Regions from separate parts of the Mesorhizobium sp. P3_A2 genome, predicted to be linked through region 1. Evidence: predicted binding sites of a transcription regulator. Region 1 holds the regulator's gene; each other region holds the start of a gene.
The links. The regulator PhoB, encoded in region 1, activates phosphate uptake and scavenging genes when phosphate is short. The targets are predictions, from matches to a motif close to TGTCATNNANCTGTCAT.
Positions count from the first base shown of each region.

Region 1 (7,898 bases):
TCCAGCTGCGCGACATCGTCGCCGCCGATCCGTCGGTGATCGGCACGACGCGCGACGTCAACATCCTGGCCGCGGCCAATCTCGACTCCGCCTTCAAGGGCCAGATCGACCTCAGCGTCGATGAAGCGCGCCGCAAGGTGTCCAACCAGCAGATCGACTGGATGAACAAACTCAAGGCCGACGGCGTGATGGCCGAGCATTTCAACACCGGCCTGTTCACCTACGGCGCCTCCAGCCGGCCCGAGACGTCGGGTATGGGCGTGGCGATCATCGGCTCGTTCTACATGATGGTGATCGTGCTGCTTTTGGCGCTGCCGATCGGCGTCGCGGCCTCGATCTATCTCGAGGAGTTCGCCAAGAAGAACCGCTTCACCGACCTGATCGAAGTCAACATCAACAATCTGGCGGCGGTGCCGTCGATCGTCTTCGGCCTGCTCGGCCTTGCCGTGTTCATCAATTTCCTCGGCATGCCGCGTTCCGCCGCTTTCGTCGGCGGTCTGGTGCTGACCCTGATGACGCTGCCGACCATCATCATCGCGACGCGCGCCGCTCTTGCCGCGGTGCCGCCATCGATCCGTTCGGCAGCGCTCGGCCTCGGCGCCTCCAAGATGCAGATGGTGTTCCAGCACATCCTGCCGCTTGCCGCTCCCGGCATCCTGACCGGCACGATCATCGGCCTGGCGCGCGCTCTTGGCGAAACAGCACCGCTGCTTCTGATCGGCATGGTTGCCTTCGTCGCCGACTATCCGAAGACGCCTTTCGATCCCTCGACCGCGCTGCCGGTGCAGATCTATCTGTGGGCGAACGAGGCTGAACGCGCTTTTGTCGAGCGTATGTCGGGCGCCATCATCATTCTGCTCGTCTTCCTCATGGCCATGAACATCACCGCGATCGTGCTTCGGCGCCGGTTCGAGCGGCGCTGGTAGAAAAAAGGCAATTTGGTATGAACATCATGACCGAACAGTCCCTTGAAAACGCAGTGGGCGACAAAATGAACGCCAAATCGAACGAAGTCATCAAGATGCGCGGCGACAAGGTCGGCGTGTTCTACGGCGAGAAGCAGGCGCTGTTCGACGTCAATCTCGACGTCCGCCAGAACCAGGTGACGGCGCTGATCGGCCCGTCCGGCTGCGGCAAGTCGACCTTCCTGCGCTGCCTCAACCGCATGAACGACACCATCGATTCGGCGCGGGTGACCGGCAAGATCACGCTCGACGAGGACGATATCTACGACAAGAACATCGACGTCGTCGAACTCAGGGCTCGCGTCGGCATGGTGTTCCAGAAGCCCAATCCTTTCCCGAAGTCGATCTACGAGAACGTTGCCTACGGCCCGCGCATCCATGGGCTGGCCAAGCGCAAGTCCGACATGGACCAGATCGTCGAGTCGAGCTTGAAGAAGGCGGCGATCTGGAACGAGGTCAAGGACCGCCTGCAGGAGCCCGGCACCGGACTGTCCGGCGGCCAGCAGCAGCGCCTGTGCATCGCGCGCGCCATTGCGGTGTCGCCGGAAGTGATCCTGATGGACGAACCCTGCTCGGCGCTCGACCCGATCGCCACCGCACGTGTCGAGGAGCTGATCGACGAGCTGCGCCAGAATTACACGATCGTCATCGTCACCCACTCGATGCAGCAGGCGGCGCGCGTGTCGCAGCGCACGGCGATGTTCCACCTCGGCTACCTCGTCGAGGAGGGCGCCACCGACAAGATGTTCACCAATCCCGACGACAAGCGCACCCAGGACTACATTACCGGCCGCTTCGGCTGAGCCGTCCAGCGGTTGAATTTTCAGGCACGAGGATCAGGATCATGGGTGAACATACCGTCGCCTCCTTCGATGAAGAGTTGGGCCAGATCAGCAAGCTGATCCGCGACATGGGCGATCTGGCCGGGTCGATGGTCAGCGGCTCGACCAAAGCGTTGCTCAATTCCGACAATGCGCTGGCGCAACGTGTCGTGTCCGACGACGCCATCATGGACGCGCGCCAGCGGGAACTCGACGATCGCGCCATCACGCTCATCGCCAAGCGCCAGCCGATGGCCAACGATCTGCGTGCCGTGGTCGGCTCGATCCGCATGGCCGGAGACCTCGAGCGCATCGGCGATCTCGCCAAGAACATCGCCAAGCGCGTCGGCACCGTGGGCCTCAGCGTCACGCCGCGCGACCTCTCGCATTCCATCGATGCGATGGCGCAGCTGGTGCTGATCCAGGTGCAAGGGGTGGTCGAGGAATATGCCGCCGCGGATGCGGCAGCACTGGCAAAGCTCAGGAATGAGGACGAACGTATCGACGTCAAATACACGTCGGTGTTTCGTGAACTCTTGACCTACATGATGGAAGACCCGCGCAACATCACCGCCTGCACGCATCTCCTGTTCTGCGCCAAGAATCTGGAGCGCATCGGTGATCATGTCACCAACATCGCTGAAAATGCGTATTATGTGCTGACCGGCCAGCAATTGCCCGCCAATCGCCCGAAGCAGGACGAGACGGCGATGGCCACTTCGGCCTGACAAGGGTGAACTGCTGATGATCGCGCCACGCATCATGGTCGTGGAGGACGAGGAGCCGCTGGGCGTGCTTCTCCGCTACAACCTCGAATCCGAAGGCTACCAGGTCGAGGTGGTGACGCGCGGCGACGAGGCCGAAATCCGGCTGCAGGAAAACGTTCCCGACCTGCTGGTGCTCGACTGGATGGTGCCGGCGGTGTCCGGCATCGAGCTCTGCCGGCGGCTGCGCATGCGGCCCGAGACCGAACGGCTGCCGATCATCATGCTGACCGCGCGTGGCGAGGAGAGCGACCGTGTGCGTGGCCTGTCCACCGGCGCCGACGACTATCTGGTCAAGCCGTTTTCCACGCCGGAGTTCATGGCGCGCGTGAAAGCGCTGCTGCGCCGCGCCAAGCCGGAAGTGCTCTCCAGCGTGCTCAAGGTCGGCGACATCGTGCTCGATCGTGAATCGCACCGCGTTTACCGCAAGAAGAGCGAAATCAGGCTCGGACCGACCGAGTTCCGCCTGCTCGAATTCATGATGCGCCATCCCGGCCGCGTGTTCTCGCGCAGCCAGCTGCTCGACAATGTCTGGGGCGAGACGATCTATATCGACGAGCGCACCGTCGACGTGCATGTCGGGCGCCTGCGCAAGGCGGTCAACAATGGTCGCATGCCCGATGTGATCCGCACCATCCGCGGCGCTGGCTACGCAATCCGGGAAGACTAAGGCCCGGCGCGCCGTGCCGTCGCCGGCCCTCTCAGGCGACGTGCTTGCCCGTCTTCGCTTGAATCCCCGGTGCGAAAATCTCTTGGTCGACGAAGCTGAGCGCGCGCATGGCGCAGCCTTCGCGGATCAGCGGCAGTTCGTTGGGCTCGGTGTCGAAGGAGATCGATTTCGAGTGCTGGCCGCCGGCGGTCTGAGCAATCGCTTCGCGCAATGCCGGTTCGATCAGATCGAACGCGGCGGCGCTGACTCCGACCATGGCGACAGGTGCTGGATCGATCAGCGCGAACAGGCTGCCGAGGCCGAAGCCAAGCGCCTCGCCGGCCTTGCGGTAGGCTTCGCGCTCGGGGCCATCGGTCTCGCGGGCACGTGCGGCGAGCGCCCGCATGTCGGCGTCGCCGACATCGACCGGTTCGGCATCCTCGCTCATCATTTTGGCGCTGCGCCAGATGGCGTAGTTGCCGGCATAGGCCTCGACGCAGCCGCGCCGCCCGCAACGGCACAGCGCGCCCCCGGGCCGGTGGATCATGTGGCCGAACTCGCCGCCCGAGGAATGGGTGCCGGTGAACAGCGCGCCCTTCAGCACCAGCCCCATGCCGATGCCATGCGAGAGCAGGATAGCGATGAAATTGTCGCGGTAGCGCTCAGGCTGGCGCCATTGCAGCGCCACTGCCATCATGTTGCAATCGTTTTCCATGGTGGCCGGAATGCCGAATTCCGCTTCCAGTATGTCGGCGAAGGCAATGTCGGTCAGCGGCGTGATCGGCGACCACAGCATGGCGCGCGCCTGCGAATCGGTGATGCCCTGGATGCCCATGGCAATGCGGGCGATGCTCTGAACATCGAGGTCTGGATCCTCGAGCCGCCGCCGCACGATTGCCGTGCATTCGCCGATCAACTCGTCGCGCGGCATGGTCAGCGTATCCAGCCGGCGCTGCTCCTCGGCGACCACCTGGCCGGCATAGTCGATGACGGTGACGGAAAGGAAATTCAGCGACAGCACCACGGTCATCACCGCGGCGGCCTCCGGGTTGAGGCCAAGGCCGACCTGAGGCCGGCCGCGCTTCAGCGCACCGGTCTCGCCAGGCTTGCTCTCGGCCAGGATGCCTTCTTGAATCAGATCAGACGAGATCGCCGATATGGTCGAATGGCTGAGGCCTGTGGTCGCCGCAATCTCGGTCCGCGACGGCTGGCCGGCCCGGCGCACGGCCGAAATCACCATCGCGCGGTTGCGACGACGCAGATCATCGTGGCGGATTCCAACCGACATCGTTTTTGTTTTCCTCCCGGTCCTCCTCGCGCCTCATGATAGTGGAGGCATTTGGTGGTGCCAGCCAAATATTGGCAGAAGCAGGCCGCGCTGTCATTGTTTATTGCGGGTCTCGAAAAAATTCGGCGAAGCCATCAGAATCCATCAGAATCGATGTTGACAGCGCCTCGCCGTTGGACCAGTATTTTTTCGAGGCTCGAAAAAATAGAGCCTCTGTGTGCCGGCCTTCGGGCCAGTTTTGTCGCGCCGCGCGCGGCGCAGGGAGGATTATCATGAACAGATTTGCAGCCGCCATGCTGGCGGGTGTCGCCATGTCGCTGACGCTGGTGTCGGTCGCGCAGGCGAAGGACAAGGTCATCGGCGTGTCGTGGTCGAACTTCCAGGAAGAGCGCTGGAAGACCGACGAAGCGGCGATGAAGGCGGCGATCGAGGCGGCCGGCGACAAGTACATTTCCGCCGACGCGCAGTCCAATCCCGGCAAGCAGTTGACCGACGTCGAGAGCCTGATCTCGCAGGGCGCCAACTCGCTGATCATCCTGGCGCAGGACGCCTCGGCCATCGGCCCGGCGGTGCAGAAGGCGCTGGACGAAGGCATTCCGGTCGTCGGCTATGACCGTCTGATCGAGAACAAGGACGTCTTCTATCTGACCTTCGACAACAAGGAAGTCGGCCGCATGCAGGCCCGCGAAGTGTTCAAGGCCAAGCCGGAAGGCAACTACGTCTTCATCAAGGGCTCGGGTGCCGATCCGAATGCCGATTTCCTGTTCGCCGGCTCGATGGAAGTGCTGAAAGAGGCCATCGACAGCGGCAAGATCAAGAATGTTGGCGAAGCCTATACGGATGGCTGGCTGCCGGCCAATGCCCAGAAGAACATGGAACAGTTCCTGACCGCGAACGACAACAAGGTCGATGCGGTGGTCGCGGCCAATGACGGCACCGCCGGTGGCGTCGTCGCCGCGCTGACGGCGCAGGGTCTTGCCGGCACGGTTCCGGTATCCGGCCAGGACGGCGACCATGCCGCGCTGAACCGCATCGCGCTCGGCACACAAACCGTGTCCGTGTGGAAGGATGCGCGCGAACTCGGCAAGAACGCCGCCGAGATCGCCTCGCAGCTGGCCGACGGCAAGAAGACGAGCGACATTGCCGGCGCCAAGGACTTCACCACACCTGGCGGCAACACCGTCAAGTCGCTGTTCCTGACCCCGGTCGCGATCACCAAGGACAACCTCAACGTCGTCATCGACGCCGGCTGGATCAAGAAGGACGAAGTCTGCGCCGGCGTCACTGCCGGCAGCGTTGCAGCCTGCAACTAAAACCGGACCGCTATCGGTTCGAAATCTCGGCGCCGCGGCCCAAAAGCCGCGGCGTTTCTCCAAGGGCTTTCCGCTTCAAATGACCACGGAAAGCAAATAGCATCCATGTTCCGGCATCCGCGCCAGACGGCAAACCGGTGGGAGGATAGCATGACCGACACGACCTCTAATCAGCCGGTCGCCAGCACTGCCGCGGACCGGGCGCGCGCATCCGAGCTCAGCGCCGTCGGGCGGTTCCTCAAGGCTACCGAACTCGACACGCGCATGCTCGGCATGGTCGGCGCCCTGCTGGTCATCTGGGTCGGCATACACATCCTGTCGGGCGGGCTTTTCCTGACGCCACGCAATCTGTGGAACCTGTCGGTGCAGACCTCCTCGGTCGCGATCATGGCGACCGGCATGGTGCTGGTCATCGTCATGCGCAACATCGACCTTTCGGTTGGCTCCGTCGAAGGCGTGATCGGTATGGTCATGGGCGTGGCGCAGGCCGAATTCCTCATTCGCGTCATCGGCTTCCAGCTCGGAAATCCCTGGCTCTGGATCATCGCGCTGGCCGCCGGCGTGATGCTTGGTCTGCTGATCGGCGCGTTCCAGGGCTTCATCATCGCCTATATGGAGGTTCCGGCTTTCATCGTGACGCTGGGCGGCCTACTGGTGTGGCGCGGCATGGCGTGGCTGATCACCAGCGGGCGCACGGTCGCGCCGCTCGACGCCACCTTCCAGCTGATGGGTGGCGGACCACGCGGCTCGATCGGCGCTACCGCCAGCTGGATCGTCGGCATCGTCGCCTGTGCGGCGGTTGCCTTCGCGCTGCTCAACGGCCGCTCGCAGCGCAAGCGGTTCAGCTTTCCGCTGCGCCCCGTGTGGGCTGAGATCTTGCTTGGCGTGGTCGCTTGCGCGGCCATCCTCGGCGCCGTCTGGATCGCCAATTCCTATCCATGGCCGATCGGCATCGTGCGCCAGTATGCGCTGCAGAACGGCATCACCCTTCCCGAAGGCGGGCTGTTTATCGCGCATGGCATCGCCATACCGGTGCTGATGGCGGTGGCCACGGGCATCATCATGACCTTCATCACCAAGCGCACGCGTTTCGGCCGCTATGTCTTCGCCATCGGTGGCAATCCGGAAGCAGCAGAACTTGCCGGCATCAACACGCGCTGGGTGACCATGAAGGTGTTCATGATCATGGGGGTGCTGGCGGCGATCAGCGCGGCGATCTCGTCGGCCCGCCTCAACGCGTCGACCAACGCGCTGGGCACGCTGGACGAGCTGCTGGTCATCGCCGCCGCCGTCATCGGCGGCACGTCGCTGGCCGGCGGCGCCGGAACGGTGATGGGCGCCATGCTCGGCGCGCTTCTGATGCAGTCGCTGCAATCCGGCATGGTGCTGCTCGGCATCGACTCGCCGCTGCAGAGCATCGTCGTTGGCGCCGTGCTGGTCATCGCCGTGTGGCTCGACACCGTCTACCGCAAGCGGGTCTAGGGGAGGAACGATCATGGAAAAAACTGCTCCCACGGGCACAGCGCTGATCGACATGCGCAACATCTCGATCGCCTTCGGCGGCATCCGCGCCGTCGACGATGCGTCCATCGATCTTTTCCCGGGCGAGGTCGTGGCGCTGCTCGGCCATAACGGCGCCGGCAAGTCGACCCTGATCAAGATTCTGTCGGGCGCCTACAAGCGCGACGCGGGCCAGATCTTCGTCAACGGCCAGGAGGCTTCGATCTCCAACCCCCGCGACGCCAAGAAATACGGCATCGAAACCATCTATCAGACGCTGGCGCTGGCCGACAATGTCGACGCCGCCGCCAACCTCTTCCTCGGCCGCGAGCTGATGACCGGCTGGGGCACGCTCGACGATGTCGCCATGGAAGCCGAGGCGCGCAAGGTCATGGGCCGGCTCAATCCGCGTTTCCAGCGCTTCAAGGAGCCGGTGATCAAGCTGTCGGGCGGCCAGCGCCAATCGGTGGCGATCGCGCGCGCCATCCTGTTCAACGCCCGCATCCTGATCATGGACGAACCGACGGCGGCCCTTGGTCCGCAGGAAACGGCGCAGGTCGGTGAACTGGTCAAGCAACTCAAGGCCGACGGCATCGGC
Region 1 covers NZ_JBFUGC010000009.1:106,912-114,809, forward strand. The annotation lists gene pstA (phosphate ABC transporter permease PstA) at 1-926, shown strand, start outside; gene pstB (phosphate ABC transporter ATP-binding protein PstB) at 944-1,768, shown strand; gene phoU (phosphate signaling complex protein PhoU) at 1,810-2,514, shown strand; gene phoB (phosphate regulon transcriptional regulator PhoB) at 2,531-3,220, shown strand; gene AC1DXM_RS21100 (ROK family protein) at 3,252-4,487, opposite strand; gene xylF (D-xylose ABC transporter substrate-binding protein) at 4,760-5,800, shown strand; gene AC1DXM_RS21110 (sugar ABC transporter permease) at 5,951-7,282, shown strand; gene AC1DXM_RS21115 (ATP-binding cassette domain-containing protein) at 7,296-7,898, shown strand, end outside.

Region 2 (7,898 bases), on a different contig from region 1:
CGATGCCGCTCTGCACGTCGTCGAGCGTGTGACCGGGGAAAGCGCCCCAGGTCGGCCGCAGCAGCGCAAACAGAACGCCGCTCCAGGAATTGATGCCGATGCCGCCATAGCGCAATTCGGCAACGATCTCCTCGAAGCGCGGCCGGCCGATCTCGGCAATCGTCTTGGGATGGATGAGAATGTTGGCGGCCAGCGTGCCGTGCAGCTTTTCATTGGCGTAGGCGATCGCGCCGCGCAGATAGGATTCGGCGTTGCCTGCCGGCAGTCGCAAGACGCTGAGCGCCGGCGCGAACACTTCGGCGTTTTCGAGATAGGCGTCGGTGCCCGGCCGGAACGGCACCACCACGCAGGCTGGCCCGCCGGGCCGCCCGAATTTCTGCACGCTATCGGCATGCGCCTCGAACGCGGCGAGGCGCTCGGTGGCACCTGGATAATAGGCCGGCCGCGACGGCGCCTTCTGCATCACCTTTTCGAGTGCTGCCAGCAGCGCATCGGATTTGTTCCAGCTCTCCGGCAGCACCAGCATCTGGCAGGCGATGCAGTTGAAGCCGGAATTGTTGAGCTTCTGGGTTGCGATCAATTCGGCGTGGTAGGCGATGTCGGCATCCGACCATGGGCCGGGCACCACGATGGTCGGCGCCACCCCGCCGAGTTCCGAGGTGATGCGCCTTCTGTTCCTTGGCGTGCCCGCCGCCTTGTTCTTGCGGCCCTCCTCGCCCGGTCCCCAGACGATCGCATCATGCGAGGCGGCGGCACCGGTGATGTGGATGTTGTCGACCAGATCGTGGTTGCACAGATAGGCACCGACATCGGCACCGCCGCGCACGATGCGCAGCGCGCCGAACTCGATCAGCGGCCGCAGCGCCGGCCGCAGGAAATCGATGAGATAGTCGTTGACCGGGTTCATCTTGAGCAGAACGACCTGGTGTTCGACCAAGAGCTTGTGCAGGCAGTCGAGCGGTGCGATTGAGGCGACATTGCCGGCACCGAGCACCAGCCCGATCTTGCCCTTGCGGCTCGTCGGCGGCGCGTCATAGGCCGATGCGGTGTTCTCGGCCAGGTTGGCTTTGGTCACACCCGGCTGCATCCAGATCTCGGCCTTCAGCCCGGTGAACAGCACCTTGTCCCAGACCGAGTTCGGAACCACCGTCACTGCCAACTGTCCACTGGGCAGAGTGCGGACCGGCAGCCTGTCGAGAACGCCTTGCCCTCCATCAGGCTCAGCGTGTGGATGAACTGGTTGCAGCCATCCATCAGGGCCGCCGGGCCGGCCAGCCATTCCTCGCCTTCCAGCGGCGAGCCGGTCGGGATGCCCTTCTTGCGGGTGGCGGTCTTGACCCATGCCTCCGCGACCTCGCGTATATGGTCCTTGACCTGCCGCAGCAGCGCAACGCGCTCGCTGTTCGAGGTTCGCGCCCAGTCGTCCTTCCTGGCATTGAGATCGGCCAGAGCCAAATCGAGTTCGGCTGCCCATTCAGGCTGCATGGGCTGGGTTTTGACTGCCTTTGCGACCATCGTGTCCTCCTCCATCTCGATTTTACGAAAACGGCAGCGCGGCCCATTGCGCGGCGATCTTCCCGCCGGAATAAACCTGGATCGAACCGAATTGCTGTAGCACGAATTCGCTCTGCGTCGGACGCAGGAAGGCGTAGTCATCGGGTCCGACATTGGCATCGTCGGGCAGCGCCATGAATTGCTGATTGGTCGAAAAGCCGAACGTCTTGTCGGTCTTCATCCCCACGGGATGGACGGGCTTGGCCATCCATTTGCCGCCATAGAGAAAACAGCCGCGCCGTGGCAGCAGCCCGAGCTTCTGCAGCAGCCAGGAGCGCTGATCGAGGCCCGGCACCTGGACACCGACCACCTTCAGGATCGGCGCCGCGATGAAAGCGGCAGGCTGCAATTGGCTGAGGCTGGGGACATCGAAATCGGTCGGCAGCATGAAGGCCGATCCGATGGACAATTCATTGGCGCCGACCCAGCTGTCGTAAAGCAATGCGGTGCTGCTGCCGCCGAGATTGAGGATCCTGCGCTGGTCGGGGCCAAAGCAGGCAACGTACTGACGAAACAGGCTGACCGCCTTGGCGCGCGCCTTGGCCGGTCCGCCCAGCAGTTTGGGGATGTGGCCGATATGCGCCTCATAGGCCATGACGCCTTCGCATTTCAGCCGCGGATAGTTCGCCAATGTGGCCACCGCCCGCGCCAGTGCGTCGGGATTGCCGATACCGCCGCGGTGCAGCCCGACATCGACCTCGAAGCAGATGCGCAGCTCGCGGTCGAGCTCAGCGGCAAGCGCGCCATAGGCGGCCAGCCGCTCCTCGGTGTCGATCAGCCAGACGATGCGCGACGTCGCTTCGCCAAGACCGGCGAGAACACCCTTGGTCAGCGCGTGCCTGGCGCCGGCGACTGGCATCGGCTTTCCAAGCAGGAGATCGACATCGGGAAAGGCTTTCAGCATTTCGGCGCTGATCGGCAGATGAAACGTCATCAGCCTGTCGGTCGCGAATGCCGCGCGGATGTGCGCGATGAGCGGCAGGCAAGGCAGCGACTTGTCGACGAGGCGCAGGTCTAGGCCCGTGGCGAACTTCGCCTTGATCGCGGCGATGTTGTGATCGAGCCGGTCGAGATCGAGCACCAGGCAAGGCTGAAAGATCCCGGCCGCCTTGAGCGCACCCGACAGTTCGGCGAAATAGGTGTCGGTCAGGCTCATGCCGCAACGCCGAGCAGCCTGGCCATGTAGGGCGTCACGAAACGGTTGTTCGGGTCCATCTCCCGGCGCACTGCCATGGCATCGTTCCAGCGTGGATAGAGCGTGCTCAGCTCTTTGGCGGTGAGGCTGTGCATCTTGCCCCAGTGCGGGCGGCCGCCGCGCTTGCGGAAGATCGGCTCGGCGGCGTTGAAATACGCCATCGGATCGCGCTCGGCGCCGTGATGGATGGCGATGGAACAGGTCGGGCGCTTGTAGAACGGGCTCAGCCAGATGTTGTCGGGCGCGACGACGCGAACTTCGATCGGAAAGTAGACCTCCGGAAACCGCGTCTCGAGCATCGCGATGATTTCGCCGAGCGCCGCCGCCCCCTCCTCGAACGGAAGGTGGTACTCCATCTCGTTGAACTTGACGTTGCGCTCGGAGGTGAAGACCTTCAGCCAGTCCTCGACATAGTCCTCGGCCGGCACCCTGGCGAAGGCCGAGCCGATGAGACGGCGGCGCAGCCACGGGAACCAGCTGAGATAATCGCGCAGTTTCCTCAGCGTGGTGACGGCATCGTCGTCTTCCGTCGGCGGGCGCACCGTCGACGGCGCTTCGGTGATGTCGCTGGCGATCAGCAGCGCCTGGCCGGAAAACGGCACGTAGTAGAACTCGGCCGAGCGATGCGCCGTCATGGTGCTTTCGAATTGCGCAAGCACGTCGGCGATCGGCGCTGTCCAGCGGCGGTGCCGCATGCGATAGCTCGCCATGTTGCGGATCGTCACTTCGGTGACGGCGCCGAAGGCGCCGAGCGAGGCGCCCATGGCTTCGATCATGTCGGCGTTTTGGGCACGGTCGAACTCCTTCACAGCGCCACGCCCGTCGACGATCTGCATCGCCTCGAGCTGGGTATGATAGGCGCCGAGCGTGATGCCCGAACCATGCGTGGCTGTGCCGAGCGCCCCGCCAAACGCCTGCTTGTCGATGTCGCCCATATTCGGCAGCGCCTGGCCGACGCCGTGCAGCAGCTTGGCCATCGTGCCGATCTTGGTGCCGGCGCCGACCCGCGCCGTCAGTCTTTCGGGATCGTGCGCCTTCAGGCCCTCGAAGCGGTCGAGCGACAGGATGGTTCCGTCATTTTTGACCAATGGCGTGAAGGAGTGGCCGGTGCCGACGAAGCGGACTGGACCGGCCGAGTTGCGAAGAGCAACGCTCAACGCATCGAGAGTCCGCGGTTCGGCAAAAGCCTGCGGCGTGGCCGTGACATAGCCCGACCAATTGCTCCACTGGCTGGTAGCCTCTCCCACAATCGCCTCCCTGGGACGGCCGGTTTGACCGGTCTTGATCGCTGCATGGAATAATATGATACATAGTCAGCTTTCTGAATATGATACATTGTCAGCTTTCTGTCAAGCTGGCAATCGAGCGGCAAGCGGTCTGAAGCCGGCTTGGAAAGAAAAGCGGCCGTCGGCTTCATGCCTCACGACTTTTCGCGTCAATCACCAAGCATATCATCGACTGTCATTTTTCGGGGGTAAGCAGCTGTTACGGGACGGCTGTCCCTCGGTCTTGCCGACTGGGAACCCGTCCTGAACCGCCTGTCCCCCGAAGAGAAATTGCATGTGGCTAAGTGAATTCGAAATTGTCCTGCGCGACCGCATCATCCCGAGCGGTGCCATCCGCATCGAAAACGGCCGGATTGCTGAGATCCGGAACGAGCCGGTCGAAAATGCCGACATCTCAGGCGGTGGCCGCCTGCTCCTGCCCGGCTTCATCGACATGCATGGCGACATGGTGGAAAAGGAAGTCGAGCCGCGGCTCGGCGTGCATGTGCCGATGAAGATCGGCATTGCCGAACTCGACAAGAAGCTCGCCTCCTGCGGCATCACCACCGCCTATGCCGCGCTCTCCTTCATCGGCGCCAGCATCACCAGCGGCGTGGCGCGCTCGGAAGAGCATACATCGGCGATCATCGACACCATTGCCGGCATGAAGGACCACCTGCTGGTCGATCACCGCATCCATGCGCGCTTCGAAGTCACCTTCACCCCGGCCATTGCCATGCTGCAGAAGCTGATGGACGCCGGCAGGCTGCATCTGATCTCGCTGATGGATCACACGCCCGGACAGGGCCAGTATCGCGATGTCGAGCTTTACATCGCCCGCATCGCCAAGGAGCGCGGCATGTCGGTTGCCCAGGCGTCCGAGGTCGTCGGCCATCGCATCGCCGGCCGCGAAGGCCAGGGCGATGTGCTCAACGCACTGCAAGACCTGTCGGCGCGTGCGCAGGCCAACGGCGTCGCGCTTGCATCGCACGACGATGACACGCTGGAGAAGGTGGAACTGGTTCACGGTCTTGGCGCCACGCTGAGCGAATTCCCGGTGACCCTGGAAGCGGCGCAGGAAGCCAGGAGGCTGGCAATGCACACAGTGATGGGAGCGCCCAATGCGCTGCGCGGCCAGTCCTATTCCGGCAATCTTTCGGCACGCCAGGCTTATGAGGCCGGGCTGCTCGACATGCTGGCCAGCGACTATCATCCGGCCTCGATCCTGCCCGCCGTGCTCGGCCTGGCGGAACTGCGCGAAGGCAGTCTTGTGGCGGCGGCAGCGCTGACGAGTGCCAATCCGGCCACGGCACTCGGGCTTACCGATCGTGGCGCCATCGAGACGGGACTGCTGGCCGATCTCGTCGTCGCCGATAGCCAGCCGGTGGCGCGGGTGCGAGCGACATTCCGCGCCGGCCGCATGATCTACAGCGACGGAACGCTGGGTCGGAGCCGGGATGACGAGGCATAAAGTCCAGCCCTGTCACGCCAGCCCGAACGTCTCCACGGCGCGCATGATGCCGCGCAGTTCTGCGAGGCCCTTCAGCCGGCCGATCAGCGAGTAGCCGGGATTGATCCTTGTCTTGCCGATATCGTCGGCAAGCAGATGGCCATGGTCCGGCCGCATCGGGATTTGCCAGTCGGCGCGCCCTTCCCTGTGGCGGCGCGCCTCTTCCTGCATTAGCGCCAGGATGACATGCGCCATGTCGGTGCCACCCTCGAGATGCTCGGCCTCGTAGAACGAGCCGTCCTTCTCGATGGTGATGTTGCGCAGATGGGCGAAATGGATGCGGTCGGCAAATTCCCTGACCATGGCGACAATGTCGTTGTCGGCGCGCGTGCCGTAGGAGCCGGTGCAGAACGTCAGCCCATTGGCCTGGCTGTCGACAGTACTCAAGATGAAGCGCGCATCCTCGGCGGTCGAAACAACGCGCGGCAGGCCGTAGAGCGAGAAGGGCGGGTCGTCGGGATGGATGCACATGCGCACCCCCTCCTCTTCCGCCACCGGAATAATCTCGCGCAGGAACCAGGCGAGGTTGTCGCGCAACTCCTTCGGCCCGATCCCCTCATAGTCGGCAAGCGCCTCTCGAAAACTGTCGCGGTCATATTTGCGCTCTGTCGCCGGCAGGCCGGCGATGAGGTTGCGCTCGATCTGATCGATCTTCTCGGGCGGCAATTCCTTGAGCCGCTTCTCCGCCTGCGCAATGCGCGCCGGCGTGTAGCTTGCCGCACCGTTCTTGCGCTTCAGCACGAACAGATCGTAGGCGGCGAAATCGATCGCATCGAAACGCAGGGCGTAGCCCGTCGTCGGCAGCCGGTAGGCGAGATCGGTGCGGGTCCAGTCGACCACAGGCATGAAATTGTAGCAGATCGTGGCGATGCCGGCCTTGGCCAGCGCGCGGATGCTATCGCGATAGTAGCCGGCATAGCGCTCGCGTTCCGGCGCGCCGATCTTGAAGGAATTGTGGACCGGGATGCTCTCGACGACCGACCAGGTCAGTCCGGCTTCCTCGATGATGTGCTTGCGCTCCAGCACGTCGGCTTCAGGCCACGCCCTGCCGTCGTAGATATGGTGAAGCGCCGAGACCACGCCGGTGGCGCCAGCCTGCTTGACATGATCGAGTGTCACCGGATCGTCAGGTCCATACCAGCGCCAACATTGTTCCATTTTCGGCTTTCCTTCTGCGAGAGGTTGGCAACTTATTGTTGGACCGCGACGGGAGTCGATAGAAAAGGAAGGAGTTTTCGAAAATGACGGATTTCGAGGGCAAGGTGGCCCTGGTGACGGGGACGACCGGCATTGGCCTGGCGACCGCTAGGCGCCTTGCGGCCGGCGCCGCCGCAATCATCGCCTGCGGCATCGACCGCGTCGCCAACGCAGCGATGAAAGCCGAGCTGGAAAGCGCTGGAGCAGCAGTGCTGGTCATCGACACCGACGTCTCCGTCTCCGACCATGTGCGCGACGCGGTGGCGGCCGGCGTCGCGAAATTCGGCGGCCTCGACGTCATCGTCAATTCGGCGGCGGTGCACCCCTATGGAACCGCGACGACGACCGACTGGGAAACCTGGAACCGGGCAATGACAGTCAATGTCGGTTCGATCTATCTGACGGCGCATTTCGGCATTCCGGAAATGATCAAGCGCGGCGGCGGCGCCATCGTCAACGTCGCCTCCGTGCAGGGCTTCGCCTGCCAGCAGAACGTCGCCGCCTACGCCACCACCAAGGGCGCCATTCACACGCTGACGCGCTCGCTGGCGCTCGACTATGCGGCGGCTGGCATCCGCGTCAATTCGGTGAGCCCCGGCTCGATCCGCACGCCGATCCTGGAAAAGGCCGCGCGTGGCGAGAGCGGCAGCGATGCCGATGTCGAAGAGGCCTACAAGCGCTTCGGCGCGGCGCATCCGCTCGGCCGCATCGGCGAACCGGAGGAAGTGGCCGAGCTCATCGCCTTCCTGTGCTCGTCAAAAGCCGGTTTCTGCACCGGCGCCGACTACAGGATTGATGGCGGCCTGACGGCAGGCATTGGCGTGAAGTAAGGCTGTGATGGCGTTCTGCACGCTTGCCGGCAATCGCGAACCTTGTCCGATCGCCCTATAGCTTCCACATCCGCCTGGCATTGCCCGACAGCAATTTCATCCTCTCCTCGGGGCTGGCGCCCGCGATCAGCGCGTGCGTCGCCGCCACCCAGGTCGCGAGCCCTCCGCCAAGCGTGCACACCGGCCAGTCGCTGCCCCAGACGACGCGATCCCAGCCGAAAGACCCGATCGTGTGTTCGACATAGGGACGCAAGTTCTCGACACTCCACGAGCTGGGGTCCGCATAGGCCACGACGCCCGAAATCTTGCCAATGACATTGGGGCGCCGCGCGATCTCGGCCATGTGC
Region 2 covers NZ_JBFUGC010000001.1:664,735-672,632, forward strand. The annotation lists gene AC1DXM_RS03120 (aldehyde dehydrogenase family protein) at 1-1,153, opposite strand, end outside; gene AC1DXM_RS03125 (hypothetical protein) at 1,150-1,515, opposite strand; gene AC1DXM_RS03130 (alanine racemase) at 1,538-2,710, opposite strand; gene AC1DXM_RS03135 (D-arabinono-1,4-lactone oxidase) at 2,707-3,996, opposite strand; gene AC1DXM_RS03140 (alpha-D-ribose 1-methylphosphonate 5-triphosphate diphosphatase) at 4,310-5,485, shown strand; gene uxuA (mannonate dehydratase) at 5,498-6,682, opposite strand; gene AC1DXM_RS03150 (SDR family NAD(P)-dependent oxidoreductase) at 6,766-7,551, shown strand; gene AC1DXM_RS03155 (amidohydrolase family protein) at 7,607-7,898, opposite strand, start outside.
Region 2: the regulator PhoB is predicted to act here: its motif matches at 4,086-4,102, upstream of AC1DXM_RS03140 (alpha-D-ribose 1-methylphosphonate 5-triphosphate diphosphatase).

Region 3 (7,898 bases), on a different contig from region 1:
GAAAGGTCGGCCGCGAATTGCTGGTCGAAATCATCGCCGGCAAGCACGGCAAGCTCGATGACACCACGATCCCGCGCGCGCTGGAAGAACTCTATGCGCTCGGCATCAAGCCGGATTGGTGGAAGCTCGAGCCGCAGGCCTCGGCCGGCGCCTGGGCCAAGATCGAGGCCGTCATCCTCAAGCACGATCCGTGGTGCCGTGGCGTCGTGCTGCTTGGGCTGGAAGCGCCGCAGGACGAGCTGGAAGCTGCCTTCGCCGCGACCGCCAAGGCGCCGATCGTCAAGGGCTTCGCCGTCGGCCGCACCATCTTTGTCCACGCCGCTGAACAGTGGCTGGCCGGCAAGATGTCGGATGACGAGGCCGTCGCCGACATGGCCGCGCGCTTCGAACAGTTGACCGAAGCGTGGCTTGCCGCGCGTGGCCGTAAAGCAGCATAAGAAGACGCGACGCAGGACTGCGGAGGAAAATACCATGAGCAAGACAATCCGCCTGACGATGGCGCAGGCGCTGACCCGCTTTCTCAGCAAGCAGATGACCGAGATCGACGGCAAAAAAGTGCCGATCTCCGGCGGCGTTTGGGCGATTTTCGGCCACGGCAATGTCGCAGGGATCGGCGAGGCGCTCTACCAGGTGCGCGATGAACTGCCGACCTTCCGCGCCCACAATGAACAGGCGATGGCGCATGCGGCGATCGCCTATGGCAAGGCTAATTTCCGCCGCCGCTTCATGGCCGCGACCTCGTCGATCGGCCCCGGCGCGCTCAACATGGTGACGGCGGCGGCGCTTGCGCATGTAAACAGGTTGCCCGTCCTGTTTTTGCCGGGCGATGTCTTCGCCAACCGCATCCCCGATCCGGTGCTGCAGCAGGCAGAGGATTTTTCCGACGGTACGGCGACGGTCAATGACTGCTTCCGTCCGGTGTCGCGCTATTTCGATCGCATCACCCGGTCGGAGCAGATCATTCCGGCGCTGAGCCGGGCCATGCAGGTGCTGACCGATCCGGCCGATTGCGGCCCGGTAACACTGTCGCTGTGTCAGGACGTGCAGGCCGAAGCCTATGACTATCCCGAAAGCTTCTTTGCCGAGCGGGTCTGGCACCAGCGTCGGCCGCGTCCGGACCGCCATGAATTGGCGGCCGCAGTCACGGCGCTCAAGGGCGCCAAGAAGCCGCTGATCATCGCCGGCGGCGGCGTGCTCTATTCGCAGGCATCGGACGAACTGGCAAAATTCGCCGAGACCGCAGGCATTCCGGTCTGCGAGACGCAAGGCGGCAAATCCTCGCTGCCCGACAATCATCGGCTCAACATGGCGGCGGTCGGCGTCACCGGCACATCCGCCGCCAACCGGCTGGCGGAAGAGGCCGATGTCGTGCTGGCCATCGGCACCCGCCTGCAGGATTTCACCACCGGCTCGTGGGCGCTGTTCAAGAATTCCGGCAAGACCATCATCGGGCTGAATGTGCAGCCTTTCGATGCCGGCAAGCACCGGGCTTTGCCGCTCGTCGCCGATGCGGCCGAAGGGCTCGCCGAACTCGGTGCTGGGCTCAAGGGCTGGAAGGCGCCTTCCGCATGGACCGACAATTCGGCCACCGGCAAGAAAGCCTGGCAGGCCGATGCCGGCAAGGTGACGGCCTCGACCAACGCCGCCTATCCCTCGGATGCGCAGGTGATCGGCGCCGTGCAACGCGCCCTGGGCTCCGGCGTGACCTTGCTGCATGCCGCCGGCGGTCTGCCAGGTGAATTGCACAAGCTCTGGCAGGCTGGCGCGCCCGGCTCCTACCACGCCGAATACGGTTTCTCGACCATGGGTTACGAGATTGCCGGCGGCCTCGGCGCCAAGATGGCCAAGCCCGATGAGGAAGTCGTCGTCATGATCGGCGACGGCTCCTACCTCATGCTGAATTCAGAGATCGCCACCTCGGTGATGCTCGGTCTGAAGCTCACCATCGTGCTGCTCGACAACAGGGGCTATGGCTGCATCAACCGGCTGCAAATAGCCACAGGCGGCGCCAACTTCAACAATCTCCTGAAGGACTCGCGCCACGAAATCTTGCCCGACATCGACTTCGCCGCACATGCCGCCAGCATGGGCGCAATCGCCGAAAAAGTGCCATCAATCGCCGGCCTGGAAAACGCGCTGCAGAAGTCGAAAAAGAACGACCGCACCACCGTTCTGGTCATCGACACCGATCCGCTTGTTTCCACCGATGCCGGTGGCCATTGGTGGGATGTAGCGGTGCCGGAAGTCTCCGCGCGCAGCCAGGTCAACGCGGCACGCAAGGCCTATGACGAAAAGCGGCAGATGCAGAGTGTTGGTGATTGAAGTAAATGCGCCAGCCCCTACCTCCCCCTTGTGGGGAGGTCGGACCGAAGGTCCGGGTGGGGGTCTGTGCCGCACCCCCACCCCGCTGCTTCGCAGCGACCCTCCCCACAGGGGGGAGGGTGAACAAAAAACCGGAGTGACGACTTGAAAGCCAAACTGGGCATGTCCCCCATTGCGTGGTGGAACGACGATCTTGCCGAACTCAGCGACGACGTCTCGCTGGAAGAGTGCCTGCGCCAGTCGCGTTCGGCCGGCTTCACCGGCATGGAGATGGGCCGGCGTTTTCCCAACGATCCCGCTGTCATGCTGCCGATCCTGAAGAAGGCCGACGTCACGCTGTGCGGCGGCTGGTTCTCCGGCACGCTGGTCGACGAGGACATGGGCAAGAACAAGGACCGCATCCAGCCGATGATCGACCTGTTCAAGGCGGTCAACGCGCCTTGCATCGTCTATGGCGAGGTCGGCCGTTCGATCCAGGGCGACCGCTCCAAACCGCTCGCCACCAAGCCGAAATTGTCGGGCGACGAGATGAAGGCCTATGCCAGACGCCTGACCGAGTTCGGCGAATGGTGCGCCGAGCAAGGCATGCCACTGTCCTATCACCACCACATGGCGGCGGTGGTCGAGACCGAGCCGGAACTCGATGCCTTCATGCGCCATTCCGGCGACGGCATTCCGCTGCTGCTCGATGCGGGTCACCTGGCCTTTGCCGGCGGCGACGTGCTGCGCGCCATCGACAACCACCACAAGCGCATCAACCATGTCCATGTGAAGGATGTGCGTATGGCTGTCATCGACGGGCTCGACCGCACGAAACAGTCCTTCCTCGATGCCGTGGCGCTTGGCGCCTTCACTGTGCCGGGCGATGGCTCGCTGGATTTCGGCGCCATCGTGCAGCGTTTCGCCGACCATGGCTATGAAGGCTGGTTTGTCGTCGAGGCCGAGCAGGACCCGAAGAAGAATCCGCCGCTGAAGATGGCGCAGGTAGGTCACAAGGAGCTGATGCGGGTGATGACCGCTGCCGGCTACACCGTCGAGACGCAAGGCTTTCCCAATGTCTGATGCGACGGGTTACCGCCGAGCCAGCTTGCTGTAGATTGGCCCGATGAAAGATTACGAGCACCCATTCTTCCGGCCGCTGTGGCGGCGCGTTGCCGTCGTCGCCGTCTGCGTAATCTGGGCGATCATTGAATTCGCCTCCGGCACACCGTTCTGGGGCGTCATCGCGCTCGGCTTTGCCGCCTACGCCGTCTGGCAGTTCTTCTATCTCTACAAGCCGGTCGACGGGGCGAAGCCTCCGGTCGAGCCGAAGACTGGCGCCGAACCGAAGGAATGACCGCAATGTCGAAACTGCTCGTCAAAGCCGACAAGGGCCATGGCCGCGTCGCCCATGTCACGCCCAAAAGCGCCGGCTGGACCTATGTCGGCTTCGACCTGCACCGGCTGAAGCCGGGCGAAAACGCCTCGGGAAAGACCGGTGATCGCGAAGTCTGCCTGGTGTTCGTCACCGGCAAGGGTACGGCAAAGGCCGGTGGTCAGGAACTCGGCCTGCTCGGCGAGCGCATGTCGCCCTTCGAGGGCAAGCCATGGTCGGTCTACATCCCTGAGGGGTCGGACTGGTCGGTCACCGCCGACACCGATCTCGAGCTTGCTGTCTGTTCGGCACCGGGCCTGGGCGGCGGCCTGTCGGTTCGCGTCATCGCGCCCGACGATCTCGGCCAGGAAGTGCGCGGCAAGGGCACCAACACGCGCTACGTCACCAACATCCTGCCGGAAGGCAAGCCGGCCGACTCGCTGCTGGTGGTCGAGGTCATCACGCCTGGCGGCCATACATCGAGCTATCCCCCGCACAAGCACGACCAGGACAATCTGCCGGCCGAATCCTATCTCGAGGAAACCTACTATCACCGCCTCAACCCGCCGCAGGGTTTTGCCTTCCAGCGCGTCTATACCGACGCCGACCAGAATGGCGCCCGCGAGCTCGACGAGGCCATGGCGATCGAGGACGGCGATGTCGTGCTGGTGCCCAAGGGCTACCACCCCTGCGCCGCCTGCCATGGCTACGACCTCTACTATCTCAACGTCATGGCCGGCCCGAAGCGGACGTGGAAATTCCACAACGCGCCCGAGCACGAATGGCTGATGAAGGCCTGACCACCCTGTCTTTCAGGGGAAGCTGTTGGCCCAGTTCGGAAAAATCGTCGGCTAACGACCCATGGGGTCGATTTGCCATCGAAAACCCTTCAAAGCTTCGTCAATCCGTCATGGAAATCACCTATGGCAGCGGGCTGACGAGGATTTTCGATGCGCTACGCCATCTATTTCACCCCGAGGCAGGACGAGCCACTGGCGCGGATCGCCGCCAACTGGCTGGGACGTGACCCTTTCGGCGCCGCCACAAGGCCGAGCGAAGCGGTGGGCGACCTGTCGGCGGCCGAAGTCGCCTTCCACACCGCCTCGGCGCGGCGCTACGGCTTTCATGCGACGCTGAAGGCCCCCTTCCGGCTGGCCCCGAACGAGACGGAAGCCTCGCTGCGTGCTGCCCTGGACGTCTTTGCCGAAGCGACGCCGACGGTCACCATCCCGCGTCTCATCGTCAGCCAGATCGACGGCTTCTTTGCCTTGGTGCCCGAAGGCCCGCTGCCGCCGCTCAACCGTTTTGCCGATGATGTCGTGCTTGGTTTCGACCGTTTTCGCGCGCCGCTCACCGAGGCGGAAATCGAGCGGCGCAGCCCGGATTCGCTTAAACCCGCCGAGTTCCGCAATCTCTGCCAGTGGGGCTACCCCTATGTTTTCGAGACGTTTCGCTTCCACATGACCCTGTCCGGCCGGGCCGGGCCACAGGAAAGCCTACGTCTGCGCGCAGCAATTGACAGCCTGTTCGCCGAGGTGCTGCAGCAGCCGGTGCTGGTGGATGCGCTGACGCTGTTTGTCGAAACCGAACCGGGCGCCCCGTTCATGGTGCTCTCCCATCATGCGCTCGGCCGCCGCGCGGCCCGGAAAACTGCCTGACCACGTCGCCTTAAAACCTAAGGACTGCCTGAGATGACCGCCGAGACCGTTTTGACCAATGCCCGCATCGTGCTTGCCGACGAGATCGTCGAAGGATCGCTGCTGCTGCGCGACGGCCTTATCGCCGGCATCGACGCAGGCACCGGGCGGACCGGCGAGGATATGAGCGGCGACTACATCATCCCCGGCCTGGTCGAACTGCACACCGACCATCTCGAAGGCCATTATGCGCCGCGGCCGAAGGTGCGCTGGAACCCGATCGCCGCCGTGCTCGCCCATGATGCGCAGGTGGCGACCGCAGGGATCACCACCGTGCTCGACGCCTTGCGCGTCGGCATGGATGAGGATGCGGATCTCACCTCCGACGACATCCGCAAGCTCGCGGACGCCATCGAGGACAGCGTGGCGCAGGATCGCCTTCGGGCCGACCACTTCCTGCATCTGCGCTGCGAGGTTTCGGCGCCGGACTGCCTGCAGGCCTTCGCCAATTTCGACGGCGACGAGCGCGTGCGGCTGGCGTCGCTGATGGACCATGCGCCGGGGCAGCGCCAGTTCGTCAACCTCGAGACCTACGCCTATTACTACCAGCGCAAGCTGAAGCTGACCGATCGCGACTTCAAGCTGTTCTGCGAAAAGCGGATGTCGGAATCGGCGAAGAATTCGGGACCGAACCGGGTGGCGATATCAGCCGCCTGCAACGAGCGCGGCATTGTGCTGGCAAGCCATGACGACGCCACATCAGGCCATGTCGACGAGGCGATTGAACAAGGCGTGCGCGTTGCCGAGTTTCCGACCACGCTGGAAGCCGCCAAAGCGTCAAAGGAGGCCGGGCTCGGCGTGCTGATGGGCGCGCCCAATGTCATGCGCGGCGCCTCGCACTCCGGCAATGTTTCGGCCCGCGCGCTGGCCGGCGACGGCCTGCTCGACATCTTGTCGTCCGATTACATCCCCTTCAGCCTGATCCAGTCGGCCTTCTTCCTCGGCGACGTCGTCGAAGGCATTTCCCTGCCGCAGGCGGTCGCCATGGTGTCGAAGAACCCGGCCGAGGCCATCGGCCTCAGCGACCGCGGCGTCATCGAACCGGGCCGCCGTGCCGACCTGGTGCGCGTGCGCGTCGACGATCATGTGCCGGTCGTGCGCACCGTCTGGCGCCAGGGACGCCGGGTCGCCTGATGGTCTCGGCGTCGATCGAGCGCGAACTCACCGCCGAGGCCTTTCCGGTCCGCAACGGCGTCTTTGTCGCCGTCGTCGGCCCGAGCGGCGCCGGCAAGGATACGGTGATCGGCTATGCCAAGTCGTTGTTTGCCGATGAGACAAGGCTGGAGTTCGTCCGTCGGGTCATCACCAGGCCGAGCGATGCGGCAAGCGAGGATCACGACACGCTGGCCGACGCCGCCTTTGTCGAGGCCGAGGCCGACGGCGCTTTCGCCATTTCCTGGGAGGCGCACGGCCTGCGCTACGGCATCCCGGCCGATGTCGACTGGTCGATAGCCAATGGCCATGTCGCGGTCGCCAACGTGTCGCGCGCGGTCATTCCGGTGCTGCGTGAGCGCTACGCCAATCTGGCCGTGGTCGAGATCACCGCTGCGCCGGAAATCCTCGCCGAACGGCTCGCTCAGCGCGGCCGTGAGTCGCGCGGCGAAGTGCTGGCACGCCTCGCCCGCAGTGCCAATGTCGCTTTGTCCGGACCCGGCGTCACCTCGATCGACAATGGCGGTCCACGCGAAGCCGCCGGCGAGCGTTTCGCCGAAGTGCTGCGCAAGGCGATGGCGTTCTCCGACATGTCGGGGGTAATTTAACGCTACTCCGCCGCCACGGCGCCCTTGCGGCTGGCGTCGAGCATCAGCCGTCTTGCCCGGAACACGCCCCATTGCTGGTCGACCAGCACGCCGATGAGGATCACGCCGCCCATCACCGCGAAGTTGAGCGAAGACGGGATGCCGAGCAGGTTGACCAGGTTCTGCAACTCCTGCAGCAGCACGGTGCCGAGGATGACGCCGACCAGCGAGCCTTCGCCGCCGCGCAGCGAGAAGCCGCCGAGCACTGCCGCGGCGATGGCGTAGAGTTCATAGAACTGGCCATGGCTGGCCGGCGAGATAGAGCGCGTGTACATGGCGAAATAGATCGCCGACAGCGCCGTCAACACGCCGCAGATGACATAGGCGGCCATGACGACACGGCCGGTGCGGATGCCCGAATATTTGGCCGCTTCCTCGTTCTTGCCGATGGCATAGAGATAGCGGCCGAACACCGAGCGGTGCAGCACCACCCACATCACGATGGCAATGACGATGAGCGCAATGAAGCTGTTCGGTACGCCCCAGGATCGGCCCGCCGTCAGGAATTCGAGCTCCGGAAAATTCTGCCCGAAGCCGAAGCCCGCGGTGCCATCGGCGGTGTAGAAGCGCGCCACGCCGCGATAGATCAGCAGGCCGCAGAGCGTCACCACGAAGGGCTGCAGTTTGAGCCGGGTGATCAGCCAGCCATGCACCAGCCCGATGATGGCGCCGAGCACCAGGATCAACGGCAGCGCTATCGGCCATCCCAGACCACGTACGGCGATG
Region 3 covers NZ_JBFUGC010000002.1:186,321-194,218, reverse strand. The annotation lists gene AC1DXM_RS05395 (bifunctional 5-dehydro-2-deoxygluconokinase/5-dehydro-2-deoxyphosphogluconate aldolase) at 1-437, shown strand, start outside; gene iolD (3D-(3,5/4)-trihydroxycyclohexane-1,2-dione acylhydrolase (decyclizing)) at 472-2,322, shown strand; gene iolE (myo-inosose-2 dehydratase) at 2,467-3,384, shown strand; gene AC1DXM_RS05380 (DUF3329 domain-containing protein) at 3,428-3,658, shown strand; gene iolB (5-deoxy-glucuronate isomerase) at 3,664-4,476, shown strand; gene AC1DXM_RS05370 (DUF1045 domain-containing protein) at 4,627-5,334, shown strand; gene AC1DXM_RS05365 (alpha-D-ribose 1-methylphosphonate 5-triphosphate diphosphatase) at 5,368-6,507, shown strand; gene phnN (phosphonate metabolism protein/1,5-bisphosphokinase (PRPP-forming) PhnN) at 6,504-7,133, shown strand; gene AC1DXM_RS05355 (ABC transporter permease) at 7,136-7,898, opposite strand, start outside.
Region 3: the regulator PhoB is predicted to act here: its motif matches at 4,572-4,588, upstream of AC1DXM_RS05370 (DUF1045 domain-containing protein).

Region 4 (7,898 bases), on a different contig from region 1:
CTCCAGCGGAGTGAGGCGTTGGCGTTCCCTGGAGCACCATCATCCGTCGCCTTCGGCGACACCTTCTCCCACAAAGGGGAGAAGGGAAAAAGTGCCCTGCCTAATGTCCTTCAAACCCAATCAGCGTCCGCACCGGAACACCCAGCGCCTCGAGCTTCGCCCGCCCGCCCAGATCCGGCAAATCGATGACAAAGCATGCGGCAAGAATGTCGGCGCCGATCTGCCTGAGCAGCCTGATCGCTGCTTCCGCCGTGCCGCCGGTGGCGATCAGGTCGTCGACCAGGATCACCTTCTCGCCCGGCGCAACACCATCCTTGTGCATCTCCATCTCGTCCAGCCCGTATTCCAGGCTGTAGGCGACGCGCACCGTCTCGTAAGGCAGCTTGCCCTTCTTGCGGATCGGCACGAAGCCGGCCGAAAGCTGGTGCGCCACGGCACCGCCGAGGATAAAGCCGCGCGCCTCGATGCCGGCGATCTTGTCGATCTTCTGGCCGGCATAGGGATGCACCAGCTCGTCGATGGCGCGACGGAAGGCGCGCGCATTGCCGAGCAGCGTGGTGATGTCGCGAAACAGGATGCCGGGCTTGGGATAGTCCGGAATGGTGCGGATCGCGGCGAGCAGCGTGTCTTCGAGCGAGGATTTCATGAGCCGAGATTACCTGAAACGGAGATTCGTGCGCGACAATTGTTCGATCGAACTGCAGCCCATCAGCTTCATGCCGCGCTCGATCTCGACCCGCATCTGCTCGAGCGCCCGTTCGACGCCGGGCTGGCCGGCAGCCGCCAGCGGGAACAGATAGTAGCGCCCAACGCCGACAGCCTTGGCGCCGAGCGACAGCGCCTTCAGCACATGCGTGCCGCGCTGCACGCCGCCATCCATGATGACGTCTATCCTGTCACCGACGGCGTCGACGATCTCGGCCAGCTGGTCGAAGGCCGCCCGCGAGCCGTCCAGCTGCCGGCCGCCATGGTTCGACAGCACAATGCCGCTGCAGCCGATCTCGACAGCGCGTTTGGCATCCTCCACCGACATGACGCCCTTGAGGCAGAACGGACCACCCCACAGCCTGACCATCTCGGCGACATCGTCCCATGTCATCGACGGATCGAGCATCTCGGTAAAATAGCGGCTGATCGACATCGTGCCGCCACCCATGTCGACATGCTCGTCGAGCTGCGGCAGCTTGAACCCCTCATGGGTGAAATAGTTGATCGCCCAGCCCGGCTTGAGTGCGAACTGCAGCATGCCGGCAAGGTTGAGCTTGAAGGGAATGGCAAAGCCGGTGCGCTTGTCGCGCTCGCGATTGCCGCCGGTGATGCTGTCAACGGTCAGCATCATCACCTCGACGCCAACCGCCTTGGCCCGCTGCATCATCGCCCGGTTGAGGCCGCGATCCCGGTGGAAATAGAACTGGTAGACCTGCGGGCTGCTGCTGATCTTGCGCGCTTCCTCGAGGCTGACGGTGCCGAGCGAGGACACGCCGAACATCGTGCCGAACTTGGCCGAAGCCTTGGCCACCGCGCGCTCGCCCTGATGATGGAACAATCGCTGCAAGGCGGTCGGCGAGCAATAGACGGGCATTGCCAGTTTCTGGCCCATCACCGTCACCGACATGTCTATCTCGCTGACACCGCGCAACACATTGGGAACGAGGTCGCAGCGCTCGAAACTCTCGGTGTTGCGGCGATAGGTGACCTCGTCGTCCGCCGCGCCGTCTATATAGTTGAAGATCGGCCCCGGCAGCCGCTGCTGCGCCATGCGCCGGAAATCGGAAAAGTTGTGACAGTCGCGTAGCCGCATCATCGATTTCCAAATGCCATGGCGCAAGAAGCTCGCTGCGTCGAATATCAATCCGATGCCGCCATGCCAACGGGTGAATTGCCAAACTGCCGCTTGGCCACAGCCATGAACGAAAAAGGGACGCCGCTGGCGCCCCTTGCTGTCGAAAACCGACTGTTGGGAATAGCTTACATACCGAGGTCGGAACGCAGCTCGGCCTTGGCCACGTCGTACTCGGCCTTGAAGTCGTCGCGGTTGAGCAGGACGGCGGCGATAACGCTACCGGAAATCTTGCCCATCTCGACGTCGGACGGATAGTGGATGCCGCCGACCACACGGTTGTGGGCGTATTCGGCCGCACGCGCCATGATCTCGGCGCGCCTTTCCGGAACCATGTCGGCAAGGATGATGCCCATCATGGTGCCGACCGTGGCATGACCCGAAGGCCAGGAACCGGAGCTCGACAGCTTGACCGCCGGCTTGACGAGGTCGCTGAGTTGGTGCGGACGCGGCCGCTTCCAGACATCCTTGGCCGGATCGACGACGGCGCCTTCGGTGGCCACGACGCGATCGAAGAAGGCTGAGAATTTCGGCAGCTTTTCCTTGTTGAAGTTCGGCCCCATGACATTGGTGAAGCGCCAGACGTCTTCCTCGGCGTCGGCAATGGCGCTGGCCTCCATTTCGGGCGTGCGTGTCACCTGCAGCGTCAGCACCGCGCCGAGCTCGGCCTTGGTCTCAGCCGAGTCGTTGGCCGGCGGCGGCGGCAGGATCATCGTCAGGTCGACATCCTTGTTGGTGATGAAGGGCTTTGCGTCTTCGGCCTGGGCGGCCGAGCCGACGACGAGCAGCAGCAGTCCTGCCGCGAGCGATGCATATCTTTTCATGGGTGCGATCCTTTGATGAGGGCAGCACAGGATCGTCAGATGCGGTGACCGCTATGTGACAAGCCGCCTCCGGAAAAGCAAAAGGGCGCCTCTCGGCGCCCTTTTTTTGATACGTGGCTGGCAGCGCTTAATGCGCCACGCCTTGCCACACCTTGCGCTTGGTCAGATAGACCAGGGCGCCGAACAGAGCCAGGAACACCAGTACGCGAAAACCGATCTTCTTGCGGTCTTCCAGATGCGGCTCGGCAGCCCACATCAGGAAGGCCGAGACGTCGCGCGAATACTGGTCAACCGTCTGCGGCGAACCGTCATCATAGGTGACCTGGCCGTCCGAGAGCGGCTTCGGCATCTTCAGCGACACGCCGGACATGAAGTACGGATTGTAGTGGGTACCTTCGGGGATCACCATGCCGGCCGGCGGCGTCTCGTCGTAGCCGGTCAGCAGCGAATGGATGTAGTCCGGGCCGCCCTGAGCATACTGGGTGAAGATGTCGAAGACGAAGCGCGGGAAGCCGCGCTCGACACCGCGTGCCTTGGCCAGCAGCGACATGTCGGGCGGGGCTGCGCCACCGTTGGAGGCGGCAGCCGCCTCCTCATTGGCGAACGGCGCCGGGAAATGGTCCGACGGCTTACCCGGCCGGTCGAACATGTCGCCGGCATCGTTGGGACCGTCATGGATGGTGTATTCGGCGGCAAAGGATTTCACCTGTGCTTCCGAATAGCCGAGGCCTTCCAGCGTGCGGAACGCCACCAGGTTCATCGAATGGCAGGCCGAGCAGACTTCCTTGTAGACCTTCAGGCCGCGCTGCAACTGCGCCTTGTCGTAGGTGCCGAACGGACCGGCGAAACTCCAGTCCATTTCCTTCGGCTCGTCGATCGGGAAATGCGTCGGTGCCGCCGCGTTATGCGCCTCTTCAGCGGCCATCGCCACGCTGCCGACCGCTCCGATGCCGCCGGCCAACAGGCCGAGCAGGGCAAGCGAGGTGAGAATCTTTTTCATGCCAAATCCCCTTAGATTCTCGCTCAGCCCTTGGTTTCCGGCGCGGCGTTCGCACCTGCCGGATGTCCCCCACCGGCACCCTTGTTCTTCTCCAGCACCGCCTCGGTGATCGAATTCGGCAGCCTGCGCGGCGTCTCGATCAGGCCAAGCACCGGCAGGATGACGAGGAAGAAGGCAAAGTAGAACAGCGTCGCCATCTGCGCCATGAACACGAAGCTGCCTTCGGCCGGCTGCGAGCCCAGCCATCCGAGCAGGACGGCGTCTGCTGCGAAGAGCCAGAAGAACAGCTTGTACCAGGGCCGGTAGACCGCCGAGCGCACCTTGGAGGTGTCGAGCCACGGCACCAGAAACAGCATGACGATGGCGCCGAACATGCACAGCACGCCGCCGAGCTTGGAGTTGATCGGCCCGATGTTGAAGGTGATGGCGCGCAGGATCGCGTAGAACGGCAGGAAGTACCACTCCGGCACGATGTGGGCCGGCGTCTTCAGCGGGTTGGCGACCGTGTAATTGTCCGGATGGCCGAGGAAGTTCGGCAGGTAGAAGACGAAATAGGCGAAGAAGAACAGGAACACGATCATGCCGAATGCGTCCTTGATGGTCGCATAGGGCGTGAAGGCGACGGTGTCGGTGTTCGACTTGACCTCGATGCCGGTCGGGTTCGACTGGCCGACCACATGCAGCGCCCAGACGTGCAGCACGACGACGCCGGCAATCATGAACGGCAGCAAATAGTGCAACGCAAAGAAGCGGTTGAGCGTCGGGTTATCGACGGCGAAACCACCAAGCAGCAGCTGCTGGATCCAGTCGCCGACCAGCGGAATGGCGCTGAAGAAGCCGGTGATGACGGTGGCGCCCCAGAAGCTCATCTGCCCCCAGGGCAGCACATAGCCCATGAAGCCGGTCGCCATCATCAAGAGGTAGATGATGCAGCCGAGGATCCACAGCAGCTCGCGCGGCGCCTTGTAGGAGCCGTAATAAAGCCCGCGGAAGATGTGGATGTAGACGGCTACGAAGAAGAACGAGGCGCCGTTGGAATGCATATAGCGCAACAACCAGCCCGAATTCACGTCGCGCATGATCTTCTCGACCGAATTGAAGGCGAGATTGGTGTCGGCCGTATAGTGCATGGCCAGCACGATTCCGGTCAGGATCTGCGCCACCAGCATGATCGCCAGGATGCCGCCGAAGGTCCAGGCATAGTTGAGGTTGCGCGGCACCGGATAGGCGATGAAGCTGTCGTAGACCATGCGCGGCAGCGGCATGCGGGCGTCGAACCAGCGTTCGATACCGGTCTTGGGCGTATAGGTCGAGTGTCCCTCGCTCATCGAAATATCCCCTGCCTCAACCGATAAGGATTTTGGTATCGGAAATGAACTTGAATACCGGCACGGCCATGTTTTCCGGCGCCGGGCCTTTGCGGATACGGCCGGCGGTATCGTACACCGAGCCATGGCACGGGCAGAACCAGCCGCCGAAATCGCCTTCCTGGCCGAGCGGAATGCAGCCCAGATGCGTGCAGACCTGCACCATCACCATCCAGGCTTCCTTGCCGGGCGTGGTGCGGTTGGCGTCGGTCGCCGGCGCATCGGCCGGCAGATTGGCGTTGCGGGCAATCGGATCCTTGAGGTCGGAAAGGTTGACGGCCTCGCCGTCCTTCATCTCCTGCTCGGTGCGGTTGCGCACCACGACCGGCTTGCCGCGCCATTTCACGATCAGCGACATGCCAGGCGTCAGCGAGGAAACATCGACCTCGACCGAGGCCAGCGCCAGCGTCGAGGCATCCGGGCGCATCTGGTCGATGAACGGCCAGGCGACGGCCCCTGCGCCGACCACTGCGGCCATGCCGGTGGCGACGTAGAGAAAATCACGACGGTTGGGATCCTGGGTATCGGTTGCGCTCACGGGTGCCTGATCCTTTCGCCTCTTCCGAGCCGGCGGTCGAGCTTTGTTCCCCGCTCCATCGCGCCGGCCCGACAGCGCATGGCGAACAAGCTAGCGAATTCCTCCGGCATTTGGATTTCGGTTTATGCGTGAAGCCCGTTTTTGTCCAGCGGGGTGAGGCCACAAGGGCAGATTGTCGCGGGGACAGAAGAGCGCGTCAGTCGGCCAGATGTCCAAAGGCCGGCAAAGGCGGCTAAACAACAGGGAAATATCAGCAAATCCGAGGCTCCCCACCTGTCTCGACAGGACAGGTTGCCGTGATCTAGTCTCGCTGGCATGGCACACATCATCGACCGCGAGACCTGGACCAGGACGCCCGGCCTTTGGCAGGGCGAACTGCAACTCGCCGCCCATGGCTCCAACTCTTGCCTGATCTTCAATTACCAGGCGGAGATCGGCGGCGGCCCGCGACTGCACACGCATCCTTATTGCGAGATCTTCATCATCCGCCAGGGCACCGGCCTGTTCACGATCGGCGACCAGCAGATCGAGGCCACAGCCGGCCAAATCCTCGTCGTGCCGCCGAACACACCGCACAAATTTACCAATCTCGGCCCAGGCCCACTTGAATCGACCGACATCCACGAAAGCGGCAGTTTCATCACCGAATGGCTGGAATGATCGTTTGCCGGGGCGATGATCTCTAGCTGGCGCCGAGCCTGACCAGAACCGCCCTTGGGATGTCGTATTCGCGGATCACCGACTCATGCCGGCGTAAGCCGCAAAGTTCGCGCTGGATGAAATAGGCGTGCACTGCCGCGGCGGCTTCCTTCAGCAGCCGGGCGCGCTGGTCTTGCTCACGATTCTCGCGCAGCTTCTTCAGCGTTTCCTCGACACGTTGGCCAGTGCGGCCGAGGGCGGCCGCTTTTTCGGCCAGGATTTCGTGGCCGAGCAGGTCCAGCGCGCTCTCCTGCGCGCTGCTTTGTCCAAAATTCGAGGGCATTCTGACCGACATGATCGCGTTTTACTCCGCCGGCCGCGTCTCTTCCAGCACGCTTTCCTCGTGATAGAGGAAGCCGCCGGACTGCCGTTTCCACAGCCGCGCATACAGCCCATCCTGCGCCACCAGTTCATCATGCGTGCCTTGTTCGACGATGCGGCCGCCGTCCAGCACCACCAGCCGGTCAAGCGCTGCAATGGTCGACAGCCGATGCGCGATGGCGATCACCGTCTTGTTCTCCATCAGCCGCGTCAGATTCTCCTGGATCGCCGCCTCGATGTCGGAATCGAGCGCCGAGGTCGCCTCGTCGAGGATCAGGATCGGCGCATCCTTGAGGAAGACGCGGGCGATCGCCACGCGCTGGCGCTGGCCACCCGACAGTTTGACGCCGCGTTCACCGACAAAGGCCTCGTAGCCGGCACGGTCCCGGTTGTCGCGCAATCCGAGGATGAAATCATGAGCCTCGGCCTTCTTCGCCGCCGCGATCACCTCGGCGTCGGTTGCATCCGGCATGCCGAGCTTGATGTTGTCGCGCAACGAGCGGTGAAACAGGGCCGTGTCCTGGCTGACCACGCCTATATTGGCGCGCAGCGAATTCTGTGTCACCTCAGCGATGTTCTGGCCGTCAATGGTGATCTGTCCGCTCTCGAGGTCGTAGAGGCGCAGGATGAGGTTGGCGAGTGTCGTCTTGCCCGCACCGGACGGTCCGACCAGCCCAACCTTTTCGCCCGGCTTGACGACAAGGTTGATGCCGTTCAGCACGCCGAATCCCTTGCCATAGTGGAACTCGACATTCTTCACATCGATGCGGCCGCCGGCGACGACAAGCTCCTTCGCATCGGGCGCGTCGATGAGGCCGAGAGGCTGCGAGATCAGCGCCTTGGAGTTCTCCAGCACGCCGAGGTTTCGCAAAATGCCGTTGAGCTGCATCATCACCCGCCCGAGCAGCATGTTGAGCCGCAGCACCAGGGACAGCGTGAAAGCGACGGCGCCGACGGTGATCGACCCTTCGACCCAGAGATAGACGGCAAAGCAGCCAATCGCTGTGATCATGATGCCCGACAGCGTCGTCAGCGCCATGCGCACGCCGGTCAGCCGGCGGGTGAAAGGCCGTAGCGCGTCGAGATAGATGTCGAAGCCGTTCTTGATGTAGCGGTCGTCGCCATCGGCCGAGAACAGCTTCAGCGTCTGCACATTGGAATAGGAATCGATGATGCGCCCATTGATCATCGAACCAGCTTCAGCCGTGGCCTCGGCATGCCTGCGGATCGAGGGCAGATAGAGCTTGGCCAGCCAGGCGAAAGCGAGGATCCAGAGCACCACCAGCACGGCCAGGCGCAAATCCAGCCC
Region 4 covers NZ_JBFUGC010000018.1:250-8,147, forward strand. The annotation lists gene AC1DXM_RS29155 (adenine phosphoribosyltransferase) at 101-646, opposite strand; gene AC1DXM_RS29160 (alpha-hydroxy acid oxidase) at 656-1,801, opposite strand; gene AC1DXM_RS29165 (acid phosphatase) at 1,969-2,664, opposite strand; gene AC1DXM_RS29170 (cytochrome c1) at 2,792-3,664, opposite strand; gene AC1DXM_RS29175 (cytochrome b) at 3,688-4,992, opposite strand; gene petA (ubiquinol-cytochrome c reductase iron-sulfur subunit) at 5,009-5,569, opposite strand; gene AC1DXM_RS29185 (cupin domain-containing protein) at 5,885-6,229, shown strand; gene AC1DXM_RS29190 (DUF6665 family protein) at 6,252-6,563, opposite strand; gene AC1DXM_RS29195 (ABC transporter ATP-binding protein) at 6,573-7,898, opposite strand, start outside.
Region 4: the regulator PhoB is predicted to act here: its motif matches at 2,709-2,725, upstream of AC1DXM_RS29165 (acid phosphatase).